One region of the Pedobacter sp. AW31-3R genome, then DNA from elsewhere that is predicted to be linked to it. Evidence: riboswitches for the same ligand, from Rfam matches in the RefSeq annotation. Region 1 holds a riboswitch; the other holds the start of a gene.
What was found. A riboswitch is a leader RNA that binds a small molecule or an ion and turns the genes downstream of it on or off. The one in region 1 is predicted to bind thiamine pyrophosphate.

Region 1 (15,098 bases):
TGAGCAGTGTACAGGTAATTTTTAGCATCAACCTGACCGTCTTGCTGTTTTTCATGACGCAGGGAATGGTGTTTTGAGATTTAGGCATTCAATTCTTGTTTTTTGTGAGCTGATAGCCCGCTGTTACCATACATTATTGCCAATGGATATTTTTCAGCCTGCTGGGATAGTGATGAAAAACAGTCGATTGACACCCTTTCAGAAAGCGTATTTAACCCGGAATGAGGGAATGGAACAATTGGGTTTATATCAGGTAAATAGGTAAATGATAGTATCATTAAGATTAAGGATATACTATTATTACACTGTTAAGACTTATTATGTTTGTTTTTTGTAAAATAAAATAAAAACAATTCCACTTTGAGCTTAAAGCAAAACATAATTCTGCAGCCCTACAACCGCAAAGAATCATTTTATTCCGCTTAGAGAAATTAGGCCTAAGAAATCAACAGGAAAGATTCCTGCCCATCCACATGTCAGGAAGGAATTCGTTTATGCCTTATCCTGTAAGGGCAGGCTGAAATAAAATATGGATCCTTTACCCTTTTCACTTTCCACCCATATTTTTCCTCCATGGTGCTGAATAATTTCAGCAGAAAGATAGAGGCCGATTCCAAAACCGGATATATTGGGATTATCTTTATTGTCTATACGGTAAAAGCGCTGGAATAATTTTTTAGCGTCCTCCTGGTCAATACCCAGGCCTTCGTCTTCTATGCTGACTACCGCAGAATTATTTTTTAATTCGCATTTAACGATGACCTGATTTTTATTGGGGGAGTATTTCACTGCATTACTCAGCAAGTTCGAGATCACAGCCCCCACCTTATCCCGGTCGGCATAAACGAGAACGGGCTCACAGGGGCTCAGATGAAACTGGAAATTGGAAGAAGAAATCCGGGTATCTTCAATCATGTCCCGGATAAGTTCATCCAGCTCAAATTCCTGTTTCTGAAGGTGTATTTTTCCCGATTCCAGTCTGGATATATTCAGGAATCCATTGATCATGGAGGTCATTTTTCTCAGCTGATTTCCGGCTTTATGCATCAGCTGGATACCAGACTCATCCCCTGTTTTTCTGGCATTACGTTCCAGTAACTGTATATAACCGCTTAACGAGGTAAGGGGAGTCTTCAATTCATGGCTCACCATGCTGATAAAGTCGTTCTTCCGGTGTTCGTCTCTCTTTTGCTGGGTAATATCCATGATCATTCCGGAGAAATGCAGGTTTTTACCCTCCCCATCCTTAAATACCTTTCCCTGTGCACTTACCCAGGTTTCCCCCTGCTCAGCCGACCTCATTACCGGATGCTCCAGGAAGTAGGGTTCTCCTTTGCTAAGGGCCATATCCACCCCCTTCAATACCTGCCGACGATATTCTTCGGGTATCTTTGAAGTAATGTCATCAAATGATATTTCCTCTTCCGGTTTAAAACCAAACAATTCCTTCAGCCTTGCCGAGCCTTTAAAATGCCGTGTTTTTACATCCATATACCAGGTGCCGGCATTTGCTGCTTCCACAGATACCCGAAGCATCTCTTCTGCATCTTCAACCTTTCTACGGGCAATCACCTGTTCCGTTACCAGATGGGCAACCAGCATGATATGCGTAGTTTGTCCCGCCATATTTTTTAAAGGATGGTAGACAAAATTAGAATACACCTCTTCAACAGCATTGTTTTTGACCACCGATGCCCTAATCTCATTGCCGAAAAATGGAACCCCGGTGGAATAGACATCGTCAAGGATATACAGAAAATCCTGTCCTACCAGTTCAGGCAGCGCAACATGCAGGGGTTTGCCTACAATCTCCCCCGTTTTCCCCCAGGCCTCTAGTAATTTCTGGTTGGCCGTTTCCACCATCATTTCACGGCCTTTAAACACGCCTATGGCTATGGGTGCATCGGCGATCATGTACTTCAGGCTGGCCTCACTCTTTGCCAAAGCAACGGTACGTTCTGCCACCCGGTTCTCCAGCTCATTATTAAGCAATTTAAGGCTTTCCTGCGCTTCAAACAGCTCCTCATTGGTAGAATTCAGTTCTTCATTTGAGGCGGCAAGTTCTTCATTCAGCTGCTGTTCCCTGTTCAGCAACTCAGCCTTCCGCTCTGCCTTTTCCAGGGCATGAAGATTGACGACATTCGCAGTCACATCTTCTGCTGTATGTAAAATACAATAGGTTTCCCCTGCGGCATTCTTTATCGCCCTGTACTCATAATCAAAATAAGAAACCTGGAGTTTTTCCCCCCTGATCCTGGTCTCTGCCGGTATCGCTTTCCCGGAATCCGTGATTCCCGTTCGGAGTACCCTTTGCAACATCGCTATAAAAGGCTGGCCATTTAATTCAGGCACAGCGACACCAAGGGGCTGGCCAATGATACTTCTGTCTTTGCCCCAGAAAGCGATCATGGCATCATTTGCACTTTCGATGATAATTTCATCGGTACTGTATATGGCTGTCGCCTTGGAAGAAAGGGACAGGACTTCAAGGATTTCGCGATCGGTAAAACTCTGGTGTACATTCATTTATAGGAAGCTTAACATGGAAGGCAATTATACATATCGATTACCCCTCTATTTTTCTTTTCCAAACAACAGCAGTAACAGATAAAAGTTTTTTTCTGCGTACTGAATATGTCCAGAGCTTCATAAAAAACGCTTTCCTCAGGAGTGTTGACTGCTCATATTTTTTTATTACTTTTACGATGGCTTTAGGGGTATTCTGAAAAGAGTTGAGATAGTCCCTTTGAACCTGATGCGGCTCATACCGTCGAAGGGAAAAGTATAGACCTATTCTTCATCGGTCCCCTCCTGTTCCGGAGGCTCTTTAGCCGCTTTTAATTATACACCTTCAAACATGAAAGAGCAGCTCTGGAGAAACATCCTCTCCGTAAGAACACAATCCCCCCTGGTACATAATATTACCAATTATGTGGTGATGAACAATACGGCCAATGCCCTGCTGGCGATTGGCGCTTCGCCGGTGATGGCACATGCACAATCGGAAGTAAAAGATATGGCAGGCATCGCAGCCGCATTGGTAGTGAACATCGGAACCCTGGATGAATACTGGGTAAAAAGTATGCAGCTGGCCGTTGAAGAGGTGACATCATCCGGAAAACCCTGGGTATTAGACCCTGTAGGTGCCGGTGCCACCTCCTACCGTAACAAGGTTTTATCTCAGCTCATTGAGCTGAAACCTACGGTAATCCGTGGAAATGCCTCTGAAATCATGGCCCTTTCCAACTACAGCGTATCTACGACTAAAGGAGTGGACAGCACACATGAAAGTACCGAGGCGATAGCCGCCGCGAGACGTTTGCAGGCATATTCAGGAAGCATCATCTGCATTTCCGGTGCGACCGACATTATCATTAGCCAGGACCATACGCTGACCTTATCCAATGGACATCCCCTGATGGGAAAGGTGACCGGTTTAGGCTGTACCGCCTCTGCAATGATCGGTGCCTTCCTTGCCGTTCTACCGGGTAAAGCGATGGAAGCCACTGCTGCTGCCATGGCCTTGCTGAGCATAGCCGGTGAAATTGCTGCGGCAAATGCAAAAGGCCCGGGTAGTCTGCAAATGCATTTAACGGATAAATTATATAATATCACGGAATATGAGTTTAAGACGCTTTTAAAGACCGGGGGAACACATGCACTATAGTACCTTCCCATATAAGCTGTATCTCGTTATCAGTGAGGCGGCCTGCCTGGGGAAAGATATGGTTAGGGTAGCAGAAGAAGCAGTTAAAGGTGGTGTCGACCTGGTACAGATCAGGGAAAAAGAGATCACCGCAGAGGAATTGAAGAGGAAGACGCAAAAACTCAAAGACATGCTGGACAAATACCAGGTTCCCTTGCTGGTGAATGACGACCTTCAGGTAGCCCAAAGCTGCCAGGCCAGTGGTATACATGTGGGAAATTCCGACCTGCCGCCTGTACAGATCAGAAATACCTGGAAGGATTGTGGGATTTTAGGATATTCCATTGAATATATGGAACAATTGGAAAATGAAAATACTAGGGCGGCCGATTATCTCGGTATCAGCCCTGTGTTCAGTACACTGACCAAAACCAATACGGTAACGGAATGGGGCCTTCAGGGAGTAGAAAAAATCAGGAGCCTTACGACTAAACCATTGGTCGCTATCGGCAATATGAACATCGGCAATGCCTATGAAGTCATTAAAGCCGGTGCCGATTGTCTTGCCGTGGTATCTGCAATATGTGCTGCAGCATCACCGGGATTGGCCGCCGAACAGCTAAGAAATGAAATAGAAAAAATAAAATGATCAAATCATATACATATCCATCTGTCATGACCATAGCAGGTTCAGACAGTGGCGGAGGCGCAGGCATACAGGCCGATATCAAGGCCATAGCGGCATTGGGTTGTTTCGCGACCAGTGCAATAACTGCGGTGACGGTACAAAACACCCTGGGCGTAACGGCTATCCATAGCATACCGCCAATAATAGTAAAAGGGCAGATCGTAGCCATACTTACTGATATTGAACCCCTTGCCATTAAAATAGGCATGGTCCATACACTGGAACTGGTAGAAACCATTACTGCCGTATTGCGGTTATACCCTGAAATACCGGTAGTACTGGATCCTGTCATGGTAGCCACCAGCGGGGATAAACTCATAGAAAACAACACGGTTACCGGATTAATTACCCACCTTTTCCCGCTATCGGCACTGGTTACGCCCAATCTGGATGAAGCCACCATACTGGCAGGGATGCCTGTCCATACGCTGGAAGACATGAAAATTGCAGGGAGAAAGATTTTGGCATTGGGTTGTAAAGCGGTATTGCTTAAAGGGGGGCACCTTGAAGGGAACAAGCTGACTTCGATCTACTTCGAAGGGGACACCATGCAGGAGTTTCACTACGACAGGATCGATACCAACAATACACATGGATCCGGCTGTACGCTTTCTTCAGCGATAGCCGCCTGCCTGGCACAGGGCATGGCCTTGGCTGATGCCGTCTACGCTGCCCAGGAATATGTAAATGAAGCCATTGTACAAGGATCAGATGTACAAACAGGGAATGGAAATGGCCCTTTAAATCATTTCTTTAACCCTCAACACCTCATAAAAAATGAATTGGTCGGATAACACCTGGGAGAAAGCAACACCCATTTACAATGACATCATTAAAATGCCATTTGTCACCCACCTGGCTTCAGGCACACTGGACATCGAAAAATTTAAGTTCTACATGCAGCAGGACTCCAATTACCTGGAATATTTTGGCAGGACATTATCACTGATCGCTGCAAGGGTGCATGACATCAACCATGTGCTGGACTTTATCCGCTTTGCAGAGGGTGCAATCGTTGTAGAGAATGCCTTACATGAGTCTTATTTTATTGAATATGAAGTGAAAGGAAAAACCAGCCTTTCCCCTACCTGCCACCATTATGTGCACTTCATGCAAAGTACCGCTGCGCTTGCCCAGGTGGAAACAGCAATGGCAGCCGTATTGCCCTGCTTCTGGATCTATAAGAAGGTAGGTGATTTCATTCTTGAGACCCAGGATCCACACCACCATCCTTACCAAAACTGGATTGATACGTACGCAGGGGAAGAGTTTGGCCTGCTGGTGGAAAAAGCGATTGCCCTATGCGATAAAGTTGCCCTGGAGTGTACACCACAGCAACAGGAAAGGATGACGGAAGCCTTTATCACCGCCAGCCGTCTGGAATTCGCTTTCTGGGACAGTGCCTGGAAATTGGAAAAATGGTAATTACCGGAGTACTTTTAAAGGGCTAACCTTTCTCATCCGATAGCAATTCATTGCCGTATACCCCAATTGGTCCAGCAGTTTATAGTTCGCTATTGCACCAACCGCAGCACCAATTACAGGGACCAGTTGTGCCATTTTTGCAAGGTCAATATAATCACGGTATTCCTGCTGAAAACTGCGCCAGTCAAAATCTCCTGCATTATCGGGCAATGAATTGCTGTACCCCTGCCAGCCTTCAATCCGCAAATACACTTCATTACGGCTTTGCTGACTGGAGAAGGCCAGCTGGAATACATATAAAATAAACAATCGTTCCTTATAATCCCTTACATCATAACCGTACAAGGCAGCCATTTCAAATAACAACTTCATTTTTAAGACAATAAGCACAGGGAAATCTGCCAATCCAAGCAAAATGCCACCAGCTCCTGTAACCGCACCCTCTACACTGGCGGTTTTCTGATAAAAGGAAATCTGCTGCCTGACCAATGCTTCACGAAATTCCAATGATCCTTCTTCCCTTGAACTGGCAGTGGTATAGGTTGCACCGTAAAGTACGGCCTTTACCATTTTCTCTATGGTCACCGTAATGCCCTTGTGCAGCTTTTCCGGGAGGAAACTATTGATTTTTTGCTGAACAGCCTTTGAAAGACGATCTGTTACCGCTGGCTTCTTTTGCATCTTACGTTGCCAAAACTGCAATTCGATGTATGCTTTTTCTTCGTAGGCTGTCATAAAAAATGAAGAGTTAAAATAAATGGTAATATTAACGATAATTGCGCTGATCCGCCGGTCTTATTCCCCCGTATATCATGATATCCTGAATGAAATTAAAAACAGCAGATTTGTTTTTGAATGACCATAAATTTTTAGTCGTTTTTTTCCGGAAAAATAGGTAAAATTGTCCGGCTTTCAAGTGGTTAACCCGATGTGCACAGGAATAGAAATCCTCCGCTGGGGCAAATATTCCCCTCGTACACCTGACGTTCGCCTTAAAAAGAACAGCTCACTAATTTTCCATCATAAAAACATAATAAAAAACATCAATCTTCTATAGAACTTCTTTAAGACTATAAATTCCCAGAATAATTACAGAAATAACCGTTTAATTCTTAAGAACATGATCAAACAAATGTTAATTGATAACACTCAGCACAATAAATATATCGTCACTATCAATGGAAACAGCTACTATATCAATCTTACAGAGTTTGAAAGCTTCATTCAGCAGTGTGAAAAATTCATGTCAGTTGAAGGGGATGGACTGGAGAATATGACCAGGATTATTGCCGACCAGGTCATAGATGGAAAAGACAGTGAAACTTCTGTTGAAGAATTGAAACAGCAGCTTAAATTTCTTAGGGAAGTCGGTTTTTTAATGAAAAGCCTGGTTATTCCTGTAATTGATTTGAAAAAAGATTAGGATTTACTGTCAATACACATCATCAGTAACTGATTGTATCTCTCCAGCAGATCAATGTATTTATCTTTCCAATAGTCAGTTTCCTCCTGTCCATGCGTTGATTTCGTAATCGCACCAGATATAAAAGAGTTATTTTGCCTGTTAAACTCTCCTTTGGAGAAAAGGTTGGGAAACTCTGCTGAGAAATCATAATTGAGCACACAGCCAATACGGAATATAATGTCCGGTTTCAGATTCCTTTGATTAAACCAATTGTAAACAGATCTTCTGTTTACTTTCGCTAAACGGGCCAATTCACTAATACTATGGCCATTACGCCTAATGATGCGCTCAACTATTTGCCCATGATGCAGCTCCATACATGATCGGATATAAATTAGTTCATAAACTTTAATTGATTACAGCATAGCTATCCCGCATTGTTTTTGCCAGAAGAATTTGGTCGGATTTTACTTTAACCTTGGCAACCAATGCACAATCCAATTGCTTCATGACGACCAGTACTGACTTCCCATGCACCTCCAGTACCTCAGCAGGAATGTCAAAAAGAATGCCATCATTAATTGTAACGACATCTCCGGGCTTCAGACTTTTCAAACTAACCGACTCAATATCTGTATATTGGTTCATATACAAACGAATCTTATCGATGTCTGCCCCGGGAATCATAGCTGGTTTACCGCAATAATGGATAAAGTTAATCACACCGGCAGTCTGCAATACTTTCAAACGTTCAGCAGGGTTGATGCATACAAATACATAGGAATTGAACAGGGGCAATTCCACGGTTTTATACCGGTCAGCCCATTTTCTTTTCATCTTTACAACCGGACAGTAACTTTCAATCCCCTGAAGCCTGAACAATTGATCCACTTTTTTTTCACATTTTGATTTAGTGTAGACCACCAACCACTTTTTTTCGTGAGAGTCGCTGTGAGATAGATATATTTTATTCATAAAATAATATTTTCAACCATTACAACCAAAATAATACTAAATAGTACTAAAACATTACCTATACTCAGCAATGTATAACAAAGTGTAAAACCTTGAGAAATTCAGGCCAGATTTGTGTATTCGACTTTGCCGACAGTCAAACATCCCCCCCCAAAGAAAGCAGGGAAAAGACAATGGATTGAACGGATAAGCACAACTACCTGATTTACTAAAATATACACCATAAACAAAAGAAAACACGCAATTATTCACAGTATTTCACGAAAACCTAATCATCCGGTTCAACTCCTTCATTTATCCCTTTACACCTATTAATTTTATAAAAAAAAGGTTTACACCACTAAATTCATTTGAGTTTAGATTAAATACGCTCCGGATAGGATCAACTGATTTCAATTAACCAGCTGCTGTAAGCGGAGTGGCGGAGCTCTTTCACCAAAGGACTACCTATCTGAATCTACACATTAATCTACCATTTATGATCAAAACCTATACACTCCTCATTTTATGTTCAGCCTTGTTCTTTTTAAGCAGCTGCAACTCTTATAAAAATGTTCCCTACTTTCAGAATATCAACAGAACTGCCGATACCCGGCAAGCCATCGATAATTTCACTCCACTCACGATACAGAACTCAGACATTCTCAGTGTCATTGTGACCAGTGACAGTGAGAACCCACTGGCGTTTAAGGACTCCAGTAACAGGGCTATCGGTTATATGGTTGATCAGAATGGTGAAATCAAACTCCCCTTGATTCAGGATAAAGTTAAGGTCGCGGGACTCACCACAGCTGTGGCTGCCGACCAGATAAAGAATAAACTGACCACTAAACTGACAAATCCATCGGTCAACGTGAGAATGATCAGTTTTAAAATCGCCGTGTTTGGGGATGTCGGTAAACCGGACGTCTTCAAGATCATCAATGAAAGGGTAACCCTACCTGAGGCCCTCAGTATGGCTGGCGATTTAAATATCACGGCACGGCGTACAGACATCCTACTGATCAGGGAAATTGACGGGAAACGGGAATTTATTCCCCTGGACCTGACCAGGTCGGCCATTTTCAGTTCTCCCTATTATTATTTAAAAAACAATGACGTGATCTACGTACAGCCTGATAAAACAAAATATGCGACTGTGGATGGCAGCTACCGGAACTGGAGCCTGATCCTGTCAGGCCTGTCTATTGTGGCAATTATCCTCTCCAATGCGTTAAAATAAATCTGAAGATCAATGGAACAGTTTATCTATACCCCCTTCACAGAAACCAGGGAAGAAGAGAAAAAAGATACCAGGCAGGTAATGAATCAGTATTTATTCCATTGGCCGGTATTCATCATCAGCCTTATGGTGACCATGGCCCTTGCCTTTGTCTACATTAAACACGCTACACCAGTATACCTGGTAAAAGCCAAGCTTTCCATCAAAGATGATAAAAATAAAACGGCAACAGATAAAGATGCCGCCTTACAGCAATTGAACATTTCCACCTCACCCAAACTCGCTGAGAGTGAAGTAGAGATATTAAGGTCAAGACCCATTATTAAAACCATTGTGGAAGAGCTTCAATTATGGTGCACCTACTCCATGCGCAATGGTTTCAGGACAGCGGACCTCTATTCCTCCAGCCCGGTAAAGTTTAAATTCCTGGGTGACCTGGCAGATCTGAAGGACTTTAATTTCAAAATAACCTTTATGCCTGCAGGCCGTTACCTGGTGACTTTTGAGGATGACAAAGAAATCAATGCCAGCTTTAGCAGCACTTTTGAAAGTGAATTTGGAAAATGGCAACTCATTCCAACAGAAAACCTAAAAAAATATGCAGGCAAAACAATCAGCATCAGTCTCAGAAATCCGGAGAAAACGATCACAGCCTACCAGATGAATATCGGGATCTTTCTGAACAAGACCACTCCCATTGTCGATTTAAAAATTGAAGATGTGGAACCCAAACGTGGTGCAAAGATTTTGAACCGACTTGTGGCGGCTTACCAGCGGTCAAATATCATTGATAAAAATAAGGAAACGCAAAGCACACTTAAATTCATCGATGAACGGCTTGATTCTCTAAAAATGGAACTGACCGCTGTGGAGAAAGATGTGGAAGGTTATAAAAGCAGTATCGGGCTAACCGACATCTCTTCGAAATCACAGTTCCTGCTGAACAATGTAGAGACCAATGATAAGCAGCTGAATGAGGTAAATATACAGCTCAACATCATCAATGGCCTCAAAAGATATTTGAATTCTTCAAATGAGAATGAAACGCCGCCATCTACGGTTGGCCTTGAAGATCCGGGATTAAACAACCTGGCTACCCAACTCACAAAACTGCAATTGGAACGCGCCAAAGACCTGGCCACTACACCGGAAAGCAATCCCATGTTTGTTTCGAAGAACAAACAGATCAGCAGTACCAAACGCGCTTTCAGCGAAAATATATACAGTATGGAATCGTCTTTACTGGCCACCAAAAGACAGCTGATGAGCTTCAATTCCAAATTTGAATCCGGGATCAAAGACATGCCGGGACAGGAAAGACAGTACGTCAGTATCAAACGTCAGCAAGGCATCAAAGAAAGCCTCTATATCTACCTTTTACAAAAAAGAGAAGAAGTGGCATTGAGTTATGCATCCACGCTGACAGATGCAAGGACAGTGGAAGAAGCCTATTATGGCCTGCCCCAATCCAATAAAAAAATGCCCCTGGCTATAGCCCTGGTTTTCGGTATTGCAATTCCTGTTGTGCTGATTTCCACCAGAAATACGATACGTGATAAAGTGATGACAAAAACTGATATTGAGCAGGTCACCAGTGCCCCGGTCATCTGTGAGCTGATCCAGGAATCGAGTAAAAAACCTATTGTCGTATTGAATAAAGGTGCTTTCGCCATCGGCGAACAGATCAGGGCCTTAAGGACCAGTATCCTCCGTGCCTATGACAGGAAAGGCAAAGTCATCCTGTTTACTTCCAGTATTGCCAAAGAAGGTAAAAGTTATGTGGCCAGTAATATTGGTGTTTCCCTGGCCATTCTAGGCAAAAAAACAGTCATCCTGGAACTGGACCTCCGGAAACCGCAGATAGCGAAAAACTTTAACCTGCCGGAGACTGTCCAGCCCGGCTTGTCCGATTACCTCGCCGGCCTTGCTTCCATGGAAGATATCCTATCTCCATCTGGTGTACACCCTAACCTGTATATCATGCGTGCAGGACGTATTCCCTCTAATCCCTCAGAACTGCTGGAAGGATATAAAATGGAACAACTGATCAATGCCCTGAGAATTGAATTTGACAATGTATTGCTGGACTCCCCTCCCTTACACCTGGTTACCGATGCCATGATCCTCGCTCCCTTATGTGACATGACCATGTATATGCTACGCCATAATTACACGCCCAAATCTGAGCTTAAGTTTATTGATAAGATATTCAGAGATCATAAGTTATTCAATATGCACCTGGTTTTTAATGGGGTAAGAATGGATAGCCGTTTTGGATACGAAATCAATTATGGCTATTATAAAGACCAGGAAGACACTCCTGCATGGCATTCCCTTTTTGGAAACTTCTCTTCAAGACTCCTGCTGCATTAATTCCCAATTTTATGATATGGCCAAAATAATCGTCCTTACCCCAGTTAAAAATGAAGAATGGATATTAAAACAATATCTCACCGTAACCAGCACCTTTGCAGATTGTATTATCATTGCAGACCAGTTATCCCAGGATAAAAGCAGGGAGATTTGTGCACAGTTCCCTAAAGTCCAGCTGATCCACAACAACAATGAGGATTTCTGTGAAGACGAGAGGCAAACACTATTGATAGAAACTGCCAGAAAGCTCTTTCCTGACGATAAAAGGATCCTTTTTGGCTTAGATGCTGATGAGCTGATCACAGCAGACAGCCTGCATGATCCCAGCACCTGGAATTACATCCGGAGTTTAGCTCCGGGTACGTCCTTAAACTTTGAGAAATGTGATATCCGCTATGGAAGTAACACCTGCACCAGGTACCCCAGCCATGACCTTTATTTTCCTCTGGGTTATGTGGATGACGAGATTAAACACCTTCCAGATACCATTCATTCCAGAAGGATCCCCTATAATCCTGAAGGAGAAACGGTATACATTGATGATATCAAATTTGCACACTTTCTCTATTCGAGAATCAATGTAAGGTTTTCTAAATTAAGATATTATGCCGTGCTGGAAAATCTGCAAAGATCCAGCAAGCTCCACATCAGGCGGTTTGCGTACAATACCCACAAGCTGAAAAAGTTAAGCAGTCCCGCATCTGGACAACCTGTTCCCAGGGAATGGTTCAGGGACTGGGAAGAGATACAGGTTAACCTGACCCATTTTCAAGAGCCCGAATACACCTGGCAGGATTATAAAATCCTGGAATGTTTTAAGCAGTATGGATATGAGCGCTTTCATCTGGATGATATATGGAATTTCAATTGGGAAGCATGCCTTCATGAAGCTAAAAAACAGGGTAAAGAAACGCCGGAATTACCGGTCAGGCGGCCTGGAAGCCTGACTTCCATCCTGTTAAAAATATTTGACCAATTGTATATTTTAAGCAGGAGAATAAGGCTAAAACCTATTCATTAAAAAGATATGTCGGTAGCAGCACGATTGATTTCAGGAACCGCAGCATCATGGGCGCAAATTGGGATTACACTGGTCACGCAAATCGCGCTGGTTCCATTGTACCTCAGTTACTGGGATGTAAAAACATATGGATTATGGTTGGCGATCCTTTCCCTGTCCGGACTATTGAGTGCACTGGACCTGGGTTTTCAGGAATATATCGGTTATGAATTTCTACGTACCGGTAAGCACCAGCGGCGGGTATTAAGTGAATACCTCTGCTCAGGGATGTTTATTGGCTTCCTCTTAGGTCTTCTTCAGCTGCTCGTCATCACTGGTCTTCTTTTGTTTGGCCTCCTTCATAGGTTTGTAGATGGCAGGGCTGGTGCAGGCCAGCAGTCATTGCTAAGTGATGCCGGACTTATCCTGCTCATGCAGGGGCTATCATGGCTGATTTGCGGCAGCATAGGCGGGATTCTCACCCGATCCCTATCCACCTTTGGTTATTATCCAAGGATGGCCTGGTGGGGAGTCTTTTCAGCATTTTTTCTGAATTTTTCACCTGCAGTGATGGTCGTTTCCGGCGGGGGGCTCTTAAAAACGGGTATCGTCATGGCCGTTGCCAGAGTTCTGGCAGATATCCCCATTTATATCGACATGCTGCGCCTGCTGAAAAGGGAAAAGATATCGTTTGTCCGCCCTTCCTTCACACTGGGATGGCATATTTTTATACAATCGGTAGGGCTCTCTGTTTCCAACCTTATGGAGAATATGCGGCAGCAGGGCGCACGCCTCCTCCTGACCCCATTTACCGGAACGGCCGGGCTTGCTGCATTTTCCACCATGCGCACAGGCGCCAATGTGGCGATGCAGGGATTACATACCGTGACCAACCCTTTGATGCCAGAACTGATGAGATTCTTACACAACCGTGATCAGGCACGCAGTGAAATGGCATTCGGAACAGTCTGGATCGTCGCCATTGCTATTTTAGCACCTGCCGTAGTTTATCTGCAATCATTTATACAGCCATTATATGCGGTATGGACAAGAGGACAGATCCCTTTTCAACCCTGGCTTTTTGCCACACTATCCCTCAGTGTCCTTGTCTATGCCACAGCACAACCCGCAATAGCCGTGGTAAGGGGGAATAACCTATTGCGACCCCAGGTGATCATTTCTACCCTATCTGCAACCATTGCACTTTCAGGAATCGGTCTGCTCGTACCCCATATCGGAATTCCCGGAGCAGGTATAAGTTTGCTGGCAGCAGAAATTACCTCCAGCATTGCCTACCGCCACACCGCAAAAAAATGGCTCCATCAACATGGTTTATCATGGCCAGAAAAGGCATTTACCATCGCCTCATCTTCCGTATGGATAGGAGCCATAGCCATGGGTGGTATGGTCCTGTTTCCCTACTGTAAGTGGTTGATCCTGCTGGCTTCATTTATTGCTTTCTACTGGAATACCCGCAGGTACCTGAGAACCTTGCCCCTGTTAACAAACAGGAAAGCCATTGAAAAAATCAGCAAAATGCCACTGATCAGGTTCTTTTTTCCCCGGTAATAACAGCCCGATTTCGCTGAAGAAAAACTACCGTTCCACTTTATCCTTTTTCTTTCTGATATGAGTTCCCATGTTTCACCATCACTCATGCAAACGGGTAAAAACTTACCTGAGCTTGCCTGGCATACTGCTGACAAGAAAGTTATTTATGTCAAGCTCCGGAAGAATACCCATATCATTGCAGAAGTCAATTCCTGGTCATGGATTTTATTGATGGCCACTGCTGCTTTTCAGTGTTTCTTTTTCTGGAGTATCCCCAATTTTGTGTCCATCATTTGTGTAATGATCGCCTGGCTCATCCTCAGCTTTTTCTTTATGAATGAAAAGACGCTCAGGAATTATCCGCTTTCAACTTTTCTGGTCATCGGGTTCACTGCAACACAATTTTATTTTCCCTTGCTTTTCACTTCACTGGAATTTAAACCTGTGGTCTTCAATTTAGAGTTACCCTATGAAGTTTTTTTCCATTCCCTGGCGGCACTGATGGTGCTGGTCATGGCACATAAGATCTACAGGCTATTTCCGCAGCAGACCAAAAGGCCAAGTTCCTACCTTTACCGCTATGGATTTTTTACTCCACCCGACGATTTACAACTATGGCTGATAGGAGGTTTAGGGTTAATGGCCAACATTTATGTGTTCTTTGTCTCCACCGACATTGCGACCCAGGTATCAGGAAATGCAAGTGATAAAGCGATACAATCGCTGCTGCCTTTCGCCTACGCGCCCTATTTCATCCCTGTTAAATCCATATTCGGGGGTAAAGAAACCAAGGCTAAAAAACTGGTACTACTG
Region 2 (15,098 bases), 430 kb from region 1:
GTCCTGCGGATTCTGTTTGAAATGCAGCTGCTGTGACCTTGGAAAGAAAGGGGTTAGCTGAGCGCGTTCCAGGTCATTGTCGCCCGATAATAAATGCAGGTCTGTGCTTTTGTTCAGCTGAAGGGCCAATTGTTTGAATCCCGGCCTCCAGCTTTGTCTGGAAATAAAATGCCCCAGGTGTTCATTGTCGATTACTACATGTACCACAGTACCGCGGTCTGCCACAGGCAGCTGCAGAAAAGCTGCACTTCCGAGTTTGATGGAATGTCCGTTAACCCATCCGCTGGTTCCCCGGCCTACCATTTCCCTGTACTGGTCGACCGGAAAACGGGATGGCAGGTCCAGGTATTTTACCAGTTCCCTGCTCAGGGGGTGACCGGAATTTCGTGCCAGGTCACCTACCATTTGTTTTTGTTCTTCACTAAGTGTTCCCTGAAATACAAATCCACCCGCATCAGGATTGGTAATGGTTCCTGTTTTATCAAATACAATGGTATCTATTTTAGCCATTTCCTCAATCACAGCTGTATTTTTGAGATAGAATTTATTTTTATCAAAAATGCTGAGCACCGCAGCCAGGGTAAAAGGGGAACTCAGTGCCAATGCACAGGGACAGGCAATAATCAGCACGGCAGTAAATGATGCCACCGCGCGGTTGATATCGGTATTTAACCAGAACAGACCGGCACATAAGGCCACTCCGAGAAGTACAATACTGAAATATTTGCTCGCGGAATCGCTGAAAGTTTTAATGGAATCTTTTCGCCTGAAGGTTTCATTGTTCCATAGCTGGGTTAAATAACTTTGGGAAACCGGTTTGATCACTTCCAGTTCAATGGCTCCGGTGAGCTGCCTGCCTCCTGCATAGATGACCTCCCCAAGGACTTTTTCTACCGGGGCTGATTCCCCGGTCACAAAACTAAAGTCCAGTTTGGCTTCTCCTTTAAGTAATATGGCATCTGCCGGAATGATTTCCTGGCTGCGGATCAGGATCCTGTCGCCGATCTTCAGTTCATTCAGGGGTAAAGGTTTTTCCAGGTCATCCTTGATCAGGGTAACTGCCACAGGAAAATAGGAACGGTAATCCCGCTCAAAGGAAAGATAATGGTAGGTGCGTTGCTGCATCCATTTACCGATCAGCAGAAAGAAAACCAGCGAACACAGGGTATCCACAAAACCTGCGCCCGTTCCGGTGATAATTTCGGCAAAAGAGCGGATAAACATTACCGCAATACCGAGGGCCAATGGAAAATCAAGGTTGAGGACGCCGCGTTTAAGGTTGTTCCAGGCAGATACGAAATAATCTTTTGCACTGTACAATAAAACAGGAACGGAAAATGCAAGGTTAATCCAGCCGAAGAAGGATTTAAATTCCTGCTCCAGGTTACTCAGTCCGAAATAATCCGGAAAACTCAGTAACATCACATTCCCAAAGCAGAACCCTGCTACGGCAATCTTTGTAATCAGGTTCCGCTCCGAATGGTCGGCCTGATTTTTCTTTACCACATCCTGCAGGCTGATCAGTGGCTCATAACCAATGGATTCCAGTAATTCAACTACCTGCCGGAGCGATATTTCCTGGTTTTTAAAAGATACCGAAACCTGCTTTTTAAGGAAGTCTATGCGGGACTGGAAGATGGACGGACTGAATTTATGCAGGTTTTCCAGCAACCAGATGCAGGAACTGCAATGGATAGCCGGAATAAATAAGGTGATCGACGTGATTTTATCGTCTGTATAGTCCACGAGTTCAGCTGCGATTCCAGGCTCATCCAGGTAATCGAAGTGCTGTTTTGCTTTTTTTTGGCTCTGGCCGGGAACGTCGTTATAGGCATAATAATTAGAAAGGTTATGACTGGACAGGATCTGGTAAACTCCTTTGCAACCCAGGCAACAAAATTGTTTATCGTCTGAAGTATAGGGTTTAACTGGCAGGGCATCGCCACAGTGATAACAAGTGGTCTCAATGGAAGAACGCGTTTTTTCAATCATAGGGGGAGGATTTAATACCTCAAAGATGTGATGATGATGCTGTTTTTAAAATGATAAGCCAACCGCAAAAAATGTGATTTGTATCATATTTATTTAATTGACAGTACGTGATGGGATTTATCCAGCTAATCTGTATTTTAGCATTTATTAATAGAAGTTGTTTATAAATAGATAATAATCAAGGGAATACATCGCCTGCATCCGATACAGAAAAATGGGAAAACTGAAACTGAAGTCTGACTGGAAAAAACTCAGCCGAACGACTGATACACATACGCTTGAGGCCCGGATCTTTCATGTTGCCTGCTTGTTTACGATCCTGTTGTTCTCCTGTAGTATCGTTTTCAACTATGCCCTTAAACTCTATGCAGTTTCCCTGATCCTGATTCCGGGTGTAGTAGCCACCTTCGGGGTGTATTATCTCTCTAAAGTTAAATACCGGCATCACCTGGGGGTAAGCCTTTTCTGCCTGCTCGGCAATATCATTTTTATCGGCTATTATTTCAATAATTCCGGGATTAACGGTCCGGGTTTCATCATTTACCTCTTGTTCTTCTTCCTGGTCATGAGCATTACCCCTAAATACAAGCGGCTGATATGGGTAGCGGTTAACAGTCTGGTGGCTTTTTCACTTTTGGCCATACAATATGTCAGACCAGAGTTGATGCCCATGAAATTTCAGAGTGCAGGCGGCAGGTACCTGGATTTTGCCTATGTCTATTTCTTTACCTTAATTATTATCTTTTTTATCATCACCCATATCATCGATAGTTATAACACTGAGCGCCTGCTGGCGGTAAAAAGGGCAGAAGAGCTGGAGCTTTCCAACCAGTCAAAAACAAAGTTGTTTTCTATACTTGCGCATGACCTTAAATCCCCCCTGAATTCCATTCAGGGATTTCTGGAGGTCCTGCAGAATTTTGATCTCGCTGAGGAGGAGCGTAGGGCAATAAAATCTACTTTGCTGCGGGAAACCAAAAACACCGGGGAGATGCTGATCAACCTGCTTTCCTGGAGTAAAACGCAGATGGAAGGGACAACGGTCAGAATGATGAGCCTGAATCTCCGTAATAACCTGGAATCAACGGTACGGATGAAAACAGGGATTGCCAGCGAAAAATCTATTGCCCTTCACAATAAGCTGCAGAAAGATGTTGAACTGATTGCAGATGGGGATATGCTGCAACTGGTCATCCGTAACATCTTAAGCAATGCCATCAAATTCACGCCCTCCGGCGGAGAAATCACAATCTCCTCAGAAATACATGGGAAAGAATGCTGGATCATTATTCAGGATACAGGGGTAGGGATCTCCAGTGCTACAGGCAGGGATATTTTCTCTATGCAGTCGGGCAGTACCTATGGGACCAATAATGAGAAGGGGGTAGGACTGGGGCTGGTTTTATGCAAGGAATTTATCGACGTACAGAATGGGCGCATCTGGATGGAAAGCACAGTAGGCGTAGGTACCACCTTCTTTGTCAGCCTTGACCTGACAGGTCATGGGGAGTTATTCACCATGAATTTGAATTGATGGGTTAAATGACCACCTTTGCGGCGTTAAAATATATTTTTATGGAAAATCTGAATGAGTTGACGCAATTTGGAAAGGATTTTAAAGAGCGGGTGGAAAATGCGTTGATCTGCCTGAAAAATGGCAGGGGAGTCATGGTCGTGGATGATGAAAACAGGGAAAACGAAGGAGATTTAATCTTTCCTGCGGAAAGCATGACTGTCGCTGATATGGCTTTAATGGTCAGAACCTGTACAGGAATTGTATGCCTGTGTTTAAAACCTGAAAAGGCAGATGAGCTGGAACTGTTTCCGATGGTACAGGAGAACAGCAGTAAATATCAGACACCATTCACGGTCACGATTGAAGCCAGGGAAGGCGTAACGACAGGGGTATCTGCTGCTGACCGTATTCAAACCATCAGAACAGCTGTTGCTGATGAGGCGAAACCTGAACATCTGGCCAGACCGGGGCATGTATTTCCCTTAAGGGCAAACCCTGCAGGCGTGCTGGGAAGAAGAGGCCATACCGAAGGAAGTATTGACCTGATGGTACTTGCAGGATTAAAACCTGTTGCCGTTTTATGTGAACTGACGAATGATGATGGTTCCATGGCTAAATTACCCGAAATCTCTGCTTTTGCCAGAGAACACCAAACAACCGTAGTATCGATAGAAGATATCGTTCAGTACCGGTTGAGTACAAACAGCTAGACCGGCTGATCAGCTAAATCCGGTTAGCTTATAGAAGAACTGATCAGTTTTAAACAATCTTCATCAGTTCTTCTATAAATAATACGGCCGATTTCTTCCGGTATGCTCCTTTCTGCCATAAAATAAAAGCCTGCTTAAAAAGCTCTTTCCCAGAGATGGGCACAGCCGTCAGGTTCTCCCAGGTACTGATTGCTTTTTCATTAATGATGGTGGCCCAATGTCCCGAGTCTACCATGGACAAAAGGGAATGTACATCATTCATCTCGATTTTGATCAGCGGGGAAATATTATTCTTTCTGAAAATTTCATTGAGCAGATCCCTTGAACTGAACCCGTTACTTGGTAAGATCAGTTCCAGCTTACCCAATTCTTTCAGGGAGATTTTTTGGAGTTTTGCCAACGGATTCTTTTTTGCAACCACCATCATGATTCTGGAAGAAAAAAGAGGCTGCATTTCCAGTCCTGCATTGTCCTCCTGCTCATGGAAGGCCACCATGAAATCAATGTCGGCCATTCTCAGTTTATTTTCCAGCTCTCCTGAAGTTCCATATTCTACATGGATCATGATCCCCGGAAATTTTTCCAGAAAGGGTGCCAGCGCGGGCAGCAGTAAGGAACTGAAAGCATAAGTCACCCCAATTTTCAATTCCCCCGTCACCAAATTGTTCAACTCAAAAACTGCCTGTTTTGCCTTTTTGATGTCCAGGATCACTTGCCTTGCATGGAATAGAAATACCGACCCTGCCTCGGTGAGCCTGACCTGCTTGCCTACCCTGTCGAACAATAACATGCCCAGTTCATCCTCCAGCTGCTTGATTTGCTGGGAGAGGGTCGACTGCGTCACAAAAGATGCGGCGGCGGCATCCGTGAAGTGGAGCATTTCTGCTGCCTTGATAAAATAGTTGAGCTGACGTACTTCCATATTGATCGTTAAAACTAATCAAAATCATTAAATCTATCAATTTTATAAATATATTCTTTATGCCGAAATTTGTTGGCATCATATTTAATCAATACCATGACTCTATTCAGATCTTTAAAATCACGTAATTTCAAACTGTTTTTCTATGGACAATCTATTTCCCTTATCGGGACATGGATGCAGAAGACCGCCGTAAGCTGGTTGGTTTATCAGCTTACAGGATCAGCTTTGTTATTGGGGGTGGTAGGATTTGTGAGTTTAATTCCTTCGCTGGTATTGTCGCCCTATGCGGGCAGCCTGGTGGACAGGCATAACCGTTACCGTATCCTGGTGATTACCCAGGTGGTATCGATGATCCAAGCCGGTGCATTGGCCGGGATTATCTTTTTCGGTTTTAACAATATCCTTTTTATTATCGGACTTAGTCTGATGCAGGGGGTGATCAATGCTTTTGACATTACCTGCAGGCAATCACTTATGGTGGAACTTGTTGACGATAAAGCAGACTTGCCCAATGCCATTGCTCTAAACTCTACGATGACGAACTTTGCGCGTATTGCGGGGCCTGCGGTGGCGGGGATTATCCTCAGTACGCTGGGAACCGACTTCTGTTTTATCGGTAACTTCCTCAGTTATATTCCGGTATTGATCTGTTTGTTTATGATGCGCCTGGATGTTCAGGTGATCGCAAAACCTGTGAACAGCATCTGGAAAGAGCTGCATGAAGGATTCAAATATGTGTCGGGTGACAAAGACCTGAGCAGTGTCCTGATGATGATCGGGATCAGCAGTCTCTTTGTGATGCCTTTTAATACCCTGATGCCCATTTTTGCCAAAGATCTTTTCCATGGAGATGCGAAAACATTCAGCTGGTTTGAAAGTGCTGCGGGATTAGGTTCTATCGTCAGTGCGGTATACCTGGCGAATCTGAAACACAGCAATACCCTGATGAAACTGATTGTCATTGCTGGCGGAATATTTGGGTTCAGTCTATTGCTGCTTTCCTATGCGCCGCAACTGCCTGTCGCCTTATTGTTTATGGCAGCAACAGGAGTGGGGATGATGGCACAGACTTCAGCGATCAATACCTATATCCAAACCCATTCCATTCCTGAAATGCGCGGACGTGCCATCAGTTATTATGTCATGGCCTATCAGGGACTGATACCTGTGGGGAGTTTAATGATCGGATGGCTGGCGAATGCGATAGGACCACGTCCTGCCGTGTTTATTGAAGGAATTATAGGTTTAACTGCCACAGCACTCTTCGTTTATTACCGAAGCAGAAATGAGGCAGTTAAACCAGCTCAGAGCTAAATAATTCAGCTGCTGAACTAAAATACTTCATTGTTTGAACTAAATACTTAATCCCCCGAACATGCTGAAGAGGATAATGAACAGTACAATAGCAGTAATGAGCACATAAAGTTTATCTTTTTCAAGTACAAAAGAAATCAGGGAAAATATAATGCGGATAATGGGGGTAGCGATGAGGATCACTACCCCTAATTGTATCACTTCTGTGGAGCTCCCACTGGCAAGTCCCTTTATAATTCCTGTCAGACTGGTGTATCCTGCGGGTTCACCACTGAAATGTACATAGTCTGGCATTCCTGATCCCTTCTGGAAGAGGTACAGTATTCCTCCAATGATGGCAACAATGCCGGATAAAAGCACACCATATCTTAAGACCTGACCAATGAGCTGTTGCATATCATAGTCGGTTATTTTTTTATTTTCTGTAGTTTTCATGTCGATGAATAGGTTGAATATTAGAATTTATGGTGAAAACCATTGTAAATCATGTTTAATGCAATCATGGTAATGGCGATGCTGAAAATAATCTTCAGCCATTTCACATTGATGCGCATCAGTAATTTAGATCCTGTAAATGCACCGGCGAGAACACCAATGATGACAGGGAATGCCAGTCCGGGATCAATATATCCCCTTTGCAGATACACGACAGCACTTGCTGCTGCGGTTACGCCGACCATGAAATTACTTGTTGTGGTGCTCACCCGGAAAGGTACCCGCATGGCACTGTCCATTGCAAGGACTTTTAAAGCTCCGGAACCTATCCCCAGAAGTCCTGATAAAACACCGGCAATGGTCATGATCGAAAATCCACCCCCAATATTTTTTAAATTATAAGAGACGATACCCTCTTTTGTCGGGTAACTGCCATTCAGTTTCAGGATATAGGAAAGCTTACTTCCTTCCGCAAGTGCGCCTTCGTGTTTTTTCCTTAAAGTCATGGCCGCAGAAAAAATGAGCATGACGCCAAAGAGAATAGCAACGATGTTTACCGGGGTATAAATAGCGAGGATAGCACCCACTACCGCCCCGGCGGTGGTGGCAATTTCAAGGAACATACCAAGTCTCACATTGGTGATCCCTTCTTTTACATAGGCACTTGCCGAACCGGAAGAGGTGGCAATAGAGGCGACCAGGGCGGCACCAATGGCATAACGGATATCTACATGGAACACAAGTGTTAAGAGGGGAATGATCACTACGCCACCGCCCAGACCGGTAAGTGAACCGGCTAAACCGGCAAGGTAAGCACCCAATAAAAGAATAATGGTGAAAGTTAAAATAGTCATGATATATTAATAATTGTTGTCTAAAATATGTTGTATAAAATGGATGGCCGATTCTTCGTCCCGCAAGGCAATAGCCTGGGCGAGCTGTTCGTGCAAGTGCTGGCTCTTTGCGAAATGAGCGATGGTCTGGTCTTCTCTTTTGGAGAAGAAGCTTTTGATCACTTTGGTGAAACTCTGGTAAATATCTGCAAGAATGGTGTTGCCTGAAGCTTTGGCAATCGTGATATGGAATTCAATATCCGTATCTGCACATCTTTTCTCAGCATTTGCCTCCACTGCATCATTTCGCTTCCGGAGCAGCTCTTGCATCAGCTGCAGTTGTTCAGCTGTCCTGTGAATGCAGGCAAGGCGGACGATTTCTTTCTCCATTAAAGCCCTGACGGCATTTACCTCCTCGAAATCGGCTCTTCTCAGGCGCTGATTTAAGGTTTCATCCTTAACTTTTGAGGCGACAAAGGTGCCTGATCCCTGTTGTACCCGCAGAATCCCTGAGATGGCAAGGGTTTTTATCGCTTCCCGGATCGTCGATCTGCCCACCTGATACAAGTCCATCAACTCCGGCTCTGAAGGAATTTTCTCCCCCTTTTTCAGTCGCCCGCCCGCAATATCATTTTTTATCGCGATGATCACTTTATCTGATAATTTCTCTTTTGTTTTCATGAGTTTCTACATTCCTCCAAAATGTGTTATATAATCCTGTTAAGCCTTATTTTGTGATAACCTTTATCCGGTCAGCACCCGTATAGCTGCTTATAAACATCTGATGTTTCAAAGGTGGTAATTAAATTTAAACATCAGATGTTTGTATGTTGATTGTGACAAAGAAAAGACTGTCCTCCGGGCTTTAAAAAAATAAATATTTCTTTTTTTAATAAAAATAAGATAGGTTTACAAAAAACTTTAGGGGTGCCTTGTGCTGAGATATACCCTTTGAACCTGATGCAGTTAGTACTGCCGAAGGGAAAAGTAAGGCCAATACCTGCTATTGGTTTTTCATTCCTTATTACAGGCCATTCCTATCGTTTGCTAAAAAATGAAAAGAATGGAAATTACTGTAAACAATCAAACTTATGTTGTTCATCCCGGCTGTTCCCTAAGGGAATTGCTTGCTGTTTTATCGCAGCATGCAACCGGAGGAATGGCCATGGCTGTCAATCATGCTGTGATTGCTAAAACACTTTGGGAGGACTATTTCCTTCAGCCAGGCGACCAGGTCATGCTCATCAAAGCTACCCAGGGAGGCTAATATTCCCCTTCAACCTATAAAACCACATCACATGAAAGTAGAAAAAACTCCCAACCAGGAAGTCATCAGCAGAACCCCCTTCCCGGCATCACGTAAAATTTTTGTCAGGGGCGAAATACATGACATCCGTGTCGCCATGCGCGAAATCAGTCTCACGGAGACAAAAATCCACAATGGGTTTGGCTTAACGGAGAAAAATACTCCGGTAACGGTATATGACACCAGTGGTCCTTATACCGATCCGGATGCAGACATAAATGTCAAAGCAGGTTTACCCAGATTGCGTGAGTCCTGGATTACAGGAAGGGAAGACGTGGAAAAGCTGGACAAGATCACTTCAGCGTACGGGGCGAAAAGACTGGCTGATCCGGCATTGAATCATCTCCGTTTTGGCTTTCAGCACCAGCCGTACCGGGCACGTCAAGGCGCAAATGTCACCCAACTGCATTATGCCAGAAAAGGAATCATTACTGCGGAAATGGAATATATCGCCATCCGGGAAAATCAGCGGATCGACCTGTTGAATGAACAACTGGGAGCACAGGCTGAGGTAATGAACCACCAGCATAAAGGACATAGTTTCGGAGCCAATACCCCCAAAGGATACATTAGCCCGGAATTTGTACGGCAGGAAGTTGCCAGTGGCAGGGCGGTGATCCCGTCGAACATTAACCATCCGGAGCTGGAACCGATGATCATCGGGCGTAATTTCCTGGTAAAGATCAATGCCAATATTGGGAATTCGGCAGTCACTTCCAGTATTGAAGAAGAAGTAGAGAAAGCCGTATGGGCATGCCGCTGGGGTGCAGATACCATCATGGATCTTTCCACAGGGAAAAACATTCATGAAACCCGGGAATGGATCATTAGAAATTCACCTGTTCCGATAGGAACTGTCCCTATTTACCAGGCATTGGAAAAGGTAAATGGGAAAGCTGAAGACCTGACCTGGGAATTGTTCCGCGATACGTTAATTGAACAGGCAGAACAGGGGGTGGACTATTTTACGATCCACGCCGGCGTATTGCTCAGGTATATTCCTCTCACTGCAAAGAGAGTCACCGGCATTGTATCCCGTGGGGGCTCAATCATGGCAAAATGGTGTCTGGCGCATCACCAGGAAAGCTTTCTTTATACCCATTTCGAGGAAATTTGTGAAATCATGAAAGCATATGATGTTTCCTTTTCACTAGGCGACGGATTGAGGCCGGGATGTATTGCCGATGCCAATGATGAGGCACAATTTGCGGAGCTGAAGACCCTTGGGGAACTTACCAAAATTGCCTGGAAGCATGATATCCAGACCATTATTGAGGGGCCGGGACATGTGCCGATGCACCTGATCAAAGAGAATATGGAGAAGCAGCTGGAGTATTGTTCAGAGGCTCCTTTTTATACGCTGGGACCATTAACGACAGACATCGCACCGGGCTATGACCATATCACTTCTGCCATTGGGGCCGCTATGATCGGTTGGTTCGGTACGGCCATGTTGTGTTATGTCACCCCCAAAGAACACCTGGGACTTCCGAATAAAAAGGACGTAAAGGATGGGGTAATTACCTATAAAATTGCGGCACATGCTGCGGACCTGGCAAAAGGTCATCCTGGTGCCCAGTACAGGGATAATGCATTGAGTAAAGCACGTTTTGAATTCCGCTGGGAAGATCAGTTTAACCTGTCGCTCGATCCGGACACGGCAAAAGAGTTTCATGATGAAACCCTGCCGGCGGATGGAGCAAAGATCGCTCATTTCTGTTCCATGTGCGGACCGAATTTCTGTTCCATGAAAATTACGCAGGATGTAAGGGAATACGCCGCAAAACAGGGCGTAGAGGAATCGGATGCCTTAGCGAGGGGCATGCAGGAGAAATCGCGCGAGTTTGCGGAAAAAGGCAGTGAAATTTATCTGTAACAATGGAACTGATCGTGATTTCCAGGCCCGGTTACTTTAAAGGTGAAGCCAGTCAGATCAACCGGTTATTTGAAAATGGGATGGAATTGCTGCATCTCAGGAAGCCGGAAAGTCACCCGGCAGATTTCAGGAAATTACTGAAGGGAATATCACCTGATTATATGGGAAGGATAGCCATTCATCAGCACCATGACCTGGCAGCCGAATTTAACCTGCGCCGTTTTCATTATCCTGAACGACTAAGGCTGCTCAGCAGTCACCAGATGCTGGAACAACTTCAGCAGGAGGGATTTATACTGAGCAGCTCTATTCATGATTTAAAAGCCCTTCAGGAGCTGAAATATATGGCCTATGTTTTTTATGGCCCGGTGTTCAACAGTATTTCAAAACCAGGGTATAAAAGTGTTGTTGCCCCGGATTTTCGTTTACCGGAAAGGGGAGAAGAGCAACCTAAAATCATTGCCCTTGGAGGAGTTAAGGTAGAGCGGTTGGAAGAACTCAGGAACATGAATTTTGACGGTGCTGCATTCTTGGGTGCTGTATGGGAAAACGGTATGGGAAAATCAGGGGGAGAAGCATAAAGCGTGAAAGATAGCCTCCTAAAGAATCAACTCATAAAGAATAAAACGATAAAGAAATGATTGACAAGATACAAATTGACCGGTTACATTATATCTCCCGGTCGGCTGAAGACGGATCACATCTGACCTCCATCGAACGTGTACTCCATGGAGGGGCCAGTTGGGTTCAGTTGCGTATAAAAGAACAGCCGGAAGCAGAGGTATTGCGCATCGCTAAGCAAGCGGTAGATTTATGTCAACAGTATAAGGCCAAACTGATCATTAACGATTACCCTAAAATTGCCTTGCAATCCGGTGCCTACGGGGTGCATTTAGGGCTGGATGATATGCCTATTCCTGAAGCAAGGGCATTGTTGGGTAAGGCCAAATGTATAGGAGGAACGGCCAATACCTTCAATGATATCCTGCGTAGGGCAGAAGAGGGTGCAGATTATATCGGCCTGGGTCCCTACAGGTTCACGCAGACCAAGAAAAATTTAAGTCCCATTCTGGGCATAGCAGGATACCAGGAGATTATGGAACAAATGAAACAAGCAGGGATAACTATTCCGGTAATTGCCATTGGTGGGATTGAACCGGAAGACTTGCCCCTCCTTCTGGACACCGGTATACATGGTGTTGCCGTTTCCGGAGCACTCGATGCCCGGAATGAACAAAGTAAAAGGATTGAAGCATTCTATCAGCAGTTGACTACTTCCCTGATCGTTCCCCAGTAGATGAGCTGGTCTGGAAAAGATCAAGCCATGATATCAGGTGATATCTGGATTATAAACCCATAAACCGATAAAAACAGGCATATGTTAAAAATAGCAGATAAAATATTTGGCTCCAGGTTATTTACCGGGACAGGAAAATTCAGTTCAGTGGCACAAATGGAAGGTGCTTTACTGGCCTCTGAATCTGAACTCGTTACTGTAGCCTTAAAAAGAGTAAACATCAACGATGCAGAAGATGATATGTTGCTTCGTCTGAAACATCCACATATCGGTTTACTCCCGAATACCTCCGGTGTCCGTACGGCGAAGGAAGCTGTTTTTGCCGCTCAGCTGGCAAGGGAAGCTTTGGAAACCAACTGGATCAAACTGGAGATCCATCCAGATCCGAAATACCTGATGCCTGATCCGATTGAAACGCTGAAAGCAACAGAAGAACTGGCGAAAGCAGGTTTTATTGTCCTGCCCTATATCCATGCAGATCCTGTATTGTGTAAACGGCTGGAAGAGGTGGGGACGGCTGCGGTGATGCCCCTGGGTTCGCCAATAGGCAGCAATAAAGGACTTCGGACGATAGATTTCCTGGAAATTATTATCAGTCAGAGTACTGTACCTGTCGTTGTAGATGCCGGTATAGGTTCTCCTTCAGATGCTGCCAAAGCCATGGAGATTGGTGCCGATGCAGTGCTGGTCAATACAGCTATTGCTGTTTCCAATGATCCTGTGGCCATGGCTATTGCCTTTAAAATGGCTGTTGAAGCAGGGCTAATGGCTTTTGAGGCACGGTTGGGCGCTATTTATTCACAGGCTGTAGCCAGCAGTCCTTTAACCTCTTTTCTCGATGACTGATCCCTTCACTAACCAGACCGATACATTTACTAAGTTATTTGATACCTATAACTGGGAGGAGACCAGTAAAGGTATCTATGCAAAGACCAGTGCTGATGTAGAACTGGCTTTAAGCCGTAGCAAAAGGACACTGGAAGATTTTAAAGCGCTGATTTCCCCTGCTGCCGCACCTTACCTGGAACAAATGGCCAGGTTGAGTCAGCAGCTGACGCGGAAAAGATTCGGTAATGTGATACAATTATATGTACCCTTATACCTTTCCAATGAGTGCAATAACATTTGTACCTATTGTGGTTTCAGCTTTGACAATAAGGTAAAGCGGAAAACCTTGTCACCGATGGAAATCATGCAGGAAGTGGCGGTATTGAAGGCCATGAACTACGACCATGTGCTGCTGGTGACCGGGGAAGCCAACCAGTCTGTTCATACTGACTATTTTAAAAAGGTATTGGAATTGATTAGGCCCCATTTTGCCAATATCTCTATGGAAGTGCAACCCCTGGATGTAGCAGATTACCAGGAACTCAGCCCCTACGGCTTGCATACTGTACTGGTCTACCAGGAAACCTACCATCGGGCTGACTATAAAAAACACCATCCAAAAGGAAAGAAATCCAATTTCGAATACCGGTTGGAAACACCGGACAGGTTAGGAGAGGCCGGAATCCATAAAATGGGTTTGGGGGTATTGATTGGTTTGGAGGACTGGCGGACAGATTCTTTTTTTACGGCATTACACCTGAGTTACCTGGAAAAGAAATACTGGAGAAGTAAATATAGCCTGTCCTTTCCGCGGTTGCGTCCCTTTAGCGGGGGACTCGAGCCTAAGGTGGAAATGAACGACCGGGAGCTGGTGCAGCTCATCTGTGCTTACCGTTTATTCAATGAGGAACTGGAGTTATCCATTTCCACACGGGAGACTGAAATTTTCAGGGACCATATCGTGAATTTTGGGATTACGGCAATGAGTGCAGGTTCAAAAACCAATCCTGGTGGATATGCCGTTGCCCCGGAATCCTTAGAGCAATTCGAGATTTCTGACGAACGTAGTCCGGAAATTATTGCGGGTATGCTCAGGCAAAAAGGGTATGAGCCTGTTTGGAAAGACTGGGAGAAATATTTTTAATCCCTTGTAATTGGATGTTAAACTTTTATTTGGGCCTTATGCTTGTATGTAGAAGTAGCTTATCTAGCAGTAGCAATTGCATTTAGAGTGAACACTTGTATTTGGAAGTATCACATTTCTAGCTTATTGTAATAAAGCCCCACCTGGTCGTCATTCGGTCCTATTTAGGCATAACAATGGGCCTGCGTAAAAAGAAATAATCTTCCGTATGTGCAGCAAACTCCTGGAAACTTTCAGATCCTTCTATTCCTTCCGGAAGTTTCTTGAAATTTTCAGGAGTAATAAATCTCCAGGTCACTCCATCATTACCCTGTACCGAAAGGACTTCAATAGGAAAATAAAGCACAAATTCCTGTAAGAACTGTTGTTTACATGCCGTCCACTCGCTGGTACTTCCCAGGTTACGGGGCCAGGTATATAACTTATGGGCTTCCAGGCTTCTGCCATTTTCATCGATATAAACCGACTGTTTCAAGATCAGGTCGCTCAGTTTCACTGCGGCAGGGATATCCCCTCTAAAACCGCCTTTATTTGCTGCAACCACGATAGCTTTGGCCACAATAAAAGGAACACTTGAACCGCTATTTTCCACCACGGAGAGCTGATCAATAAACACATATTTACCTTTTTGAAGTAATTCAGGGGGATTTATTTCTTCAGTTTTTTCTTTTAACATGATTAATTTCATTTATCGTAAAAAGCCGTTGGCAATATAGGAAATATCGTCATTTATGACAATATGGTGTGGGATAATTTAAAACTTTGCGGGATATTTAGCGTTTAATAATTCTAAATAAGCCTGCTTTCAGCATGAATGATATAAATAAGAAAAAAATAGTTATAGTAGGCGGAGGATTTGCTGGCGTAAATCTTGCTAATCAATTAGCTTCCCACAATGCTTTTGAAGTTGTCCTGGTAGACA

Region 2: linked by a shared signal. The riboswitch ahead of thiS (sulfur carrier protein ThiS) and the one ahead of thiM (hydroxyethylthiazole kinase) in region 1 are both predicted to bind thiamine pyrophosphate.

Annotation. Positions count from the first base shown of each region.
Region 1 covers NZ_CP197475.1:1,617,846-1,632,943, reverse strand. The annotation lists gene ACSBL2_RS06760 (SusC/RagA family TonB-linked outer membrane protein) at 1-55, opposite strand, end outside; gene ACSBL2_RS06755 (ATP-binding protein) at 493-2,526, opposite strand; TPP riboswitch at 2,704-2,796, shown strand; gene thiM (hydroxyethylthiazole kinase) at 2,858-3,667, shown strand; gene thiE (thiamine phosphate synthase) at 3,657-4,295, shown strand; gene thiD (bifunctional hydroxymethylpyrimidine kinase/phosphomethylpyrimidine kinase) at 4,292-5,128, shown strand; gene tenA (thiaminase II) at 5,112-5,759, shown strand; gene ACSBL2_RS06730 (EcsC family protein) at 5,760-6,494, opposite strand; gene ACSBL2_RS06725 (hypothetical protein) at 6,880-7,182, shown strand; gene ACSBL2_RS06720 (helix-turn-helix domain-containing protein) at 7,179-7,541, opposite strand; gene ACSBL2_RS06715 (UpxY family transcription antiterminator) at 7,573-8,139, opposite strand; gene ACSBL2_RS06710 (polysaccharide biosynthesis/export family protein) at 8,618-9,361, shown strand; gene ACSBL2_RS06705 (GumC family protein) at 9,374-11,734, shown strand; gene ACSBL2_RS06700 (glycosyltransferase family 2 protein) at 11,751-12,755, shown strand; gene ACSBL2_RS06695 (lipopolysaccharide biosynthesis protein) at 12,762-14,303, shown strand; gene ACSBL2_RS06690 (hypothetical protein) at 14,364-15,098, shown strand, end outside.
Region 2 covers NZ_CP197475.1:1,189,874-1,204,971, forward strand. The annotation lists gene ACSBL2_RS04965 (heavy metal translocating P-type ATPase) at 1-1,992, opposite strand, end outside; gene ACSBL2_RS04970 (sensor histidine kinase) at 2,207-3,526, shown strand; gene ribB (3,4-dihydroxy-2-butanone-4-phosphate synthase) at 3,568-4,218, shown strand; gene ACSBL2_RS04980 (LysR substrate-binding domain-containing protein) at 4,268-5,140, opposite strand; gene ACSBL2_RS04985 (MFS transporter) at 5,237-6,457, shown strand; gene ACSBL2_RS04990 (DUF1634 domain-containing protein) at 6,497-6,892, opposite strand; gene ACSBL2_RS04995 (sulfite exporter TauE/SafE family protein) at 6,913-7,746, opposite strand; gene ACSBL2_RS05000 (FadR/GntR family transcriptional regulator) at 7,753-8,406, opposite strand; TPP riboswitch at 8,639-8,726, shown strand; gene thiS (sulfur carrier protein ThiS) at 8,789-8,992, shown strand; gene thiC (phosphomethylpyrimidine synthase ThiC) at 9,024-10,907, shown strand; gene ACSBL2_RS05015 (thiamine phosphate synthase) at 10,910-11,488, shown strand; gene ACSBL2_RS05020 (thiamine phosphate synthase) at 11,545-12,204, shown strand; gene ACSBL2_RS05025 (thiazole synthase) at 12,286-13,050, shown strand; gene thiH (2-iminoacetate synthase ThiH) at 13,043-14,176, shown strand; gene ACSBL2_RS05035 (hypothetical protein) at 14,337-14,852, opposite strand; gene ACSBL2_RS05040 (NAD(P)/FAD-dependent oxidoreductase) at 14,987-15,098, shown strand, end outside.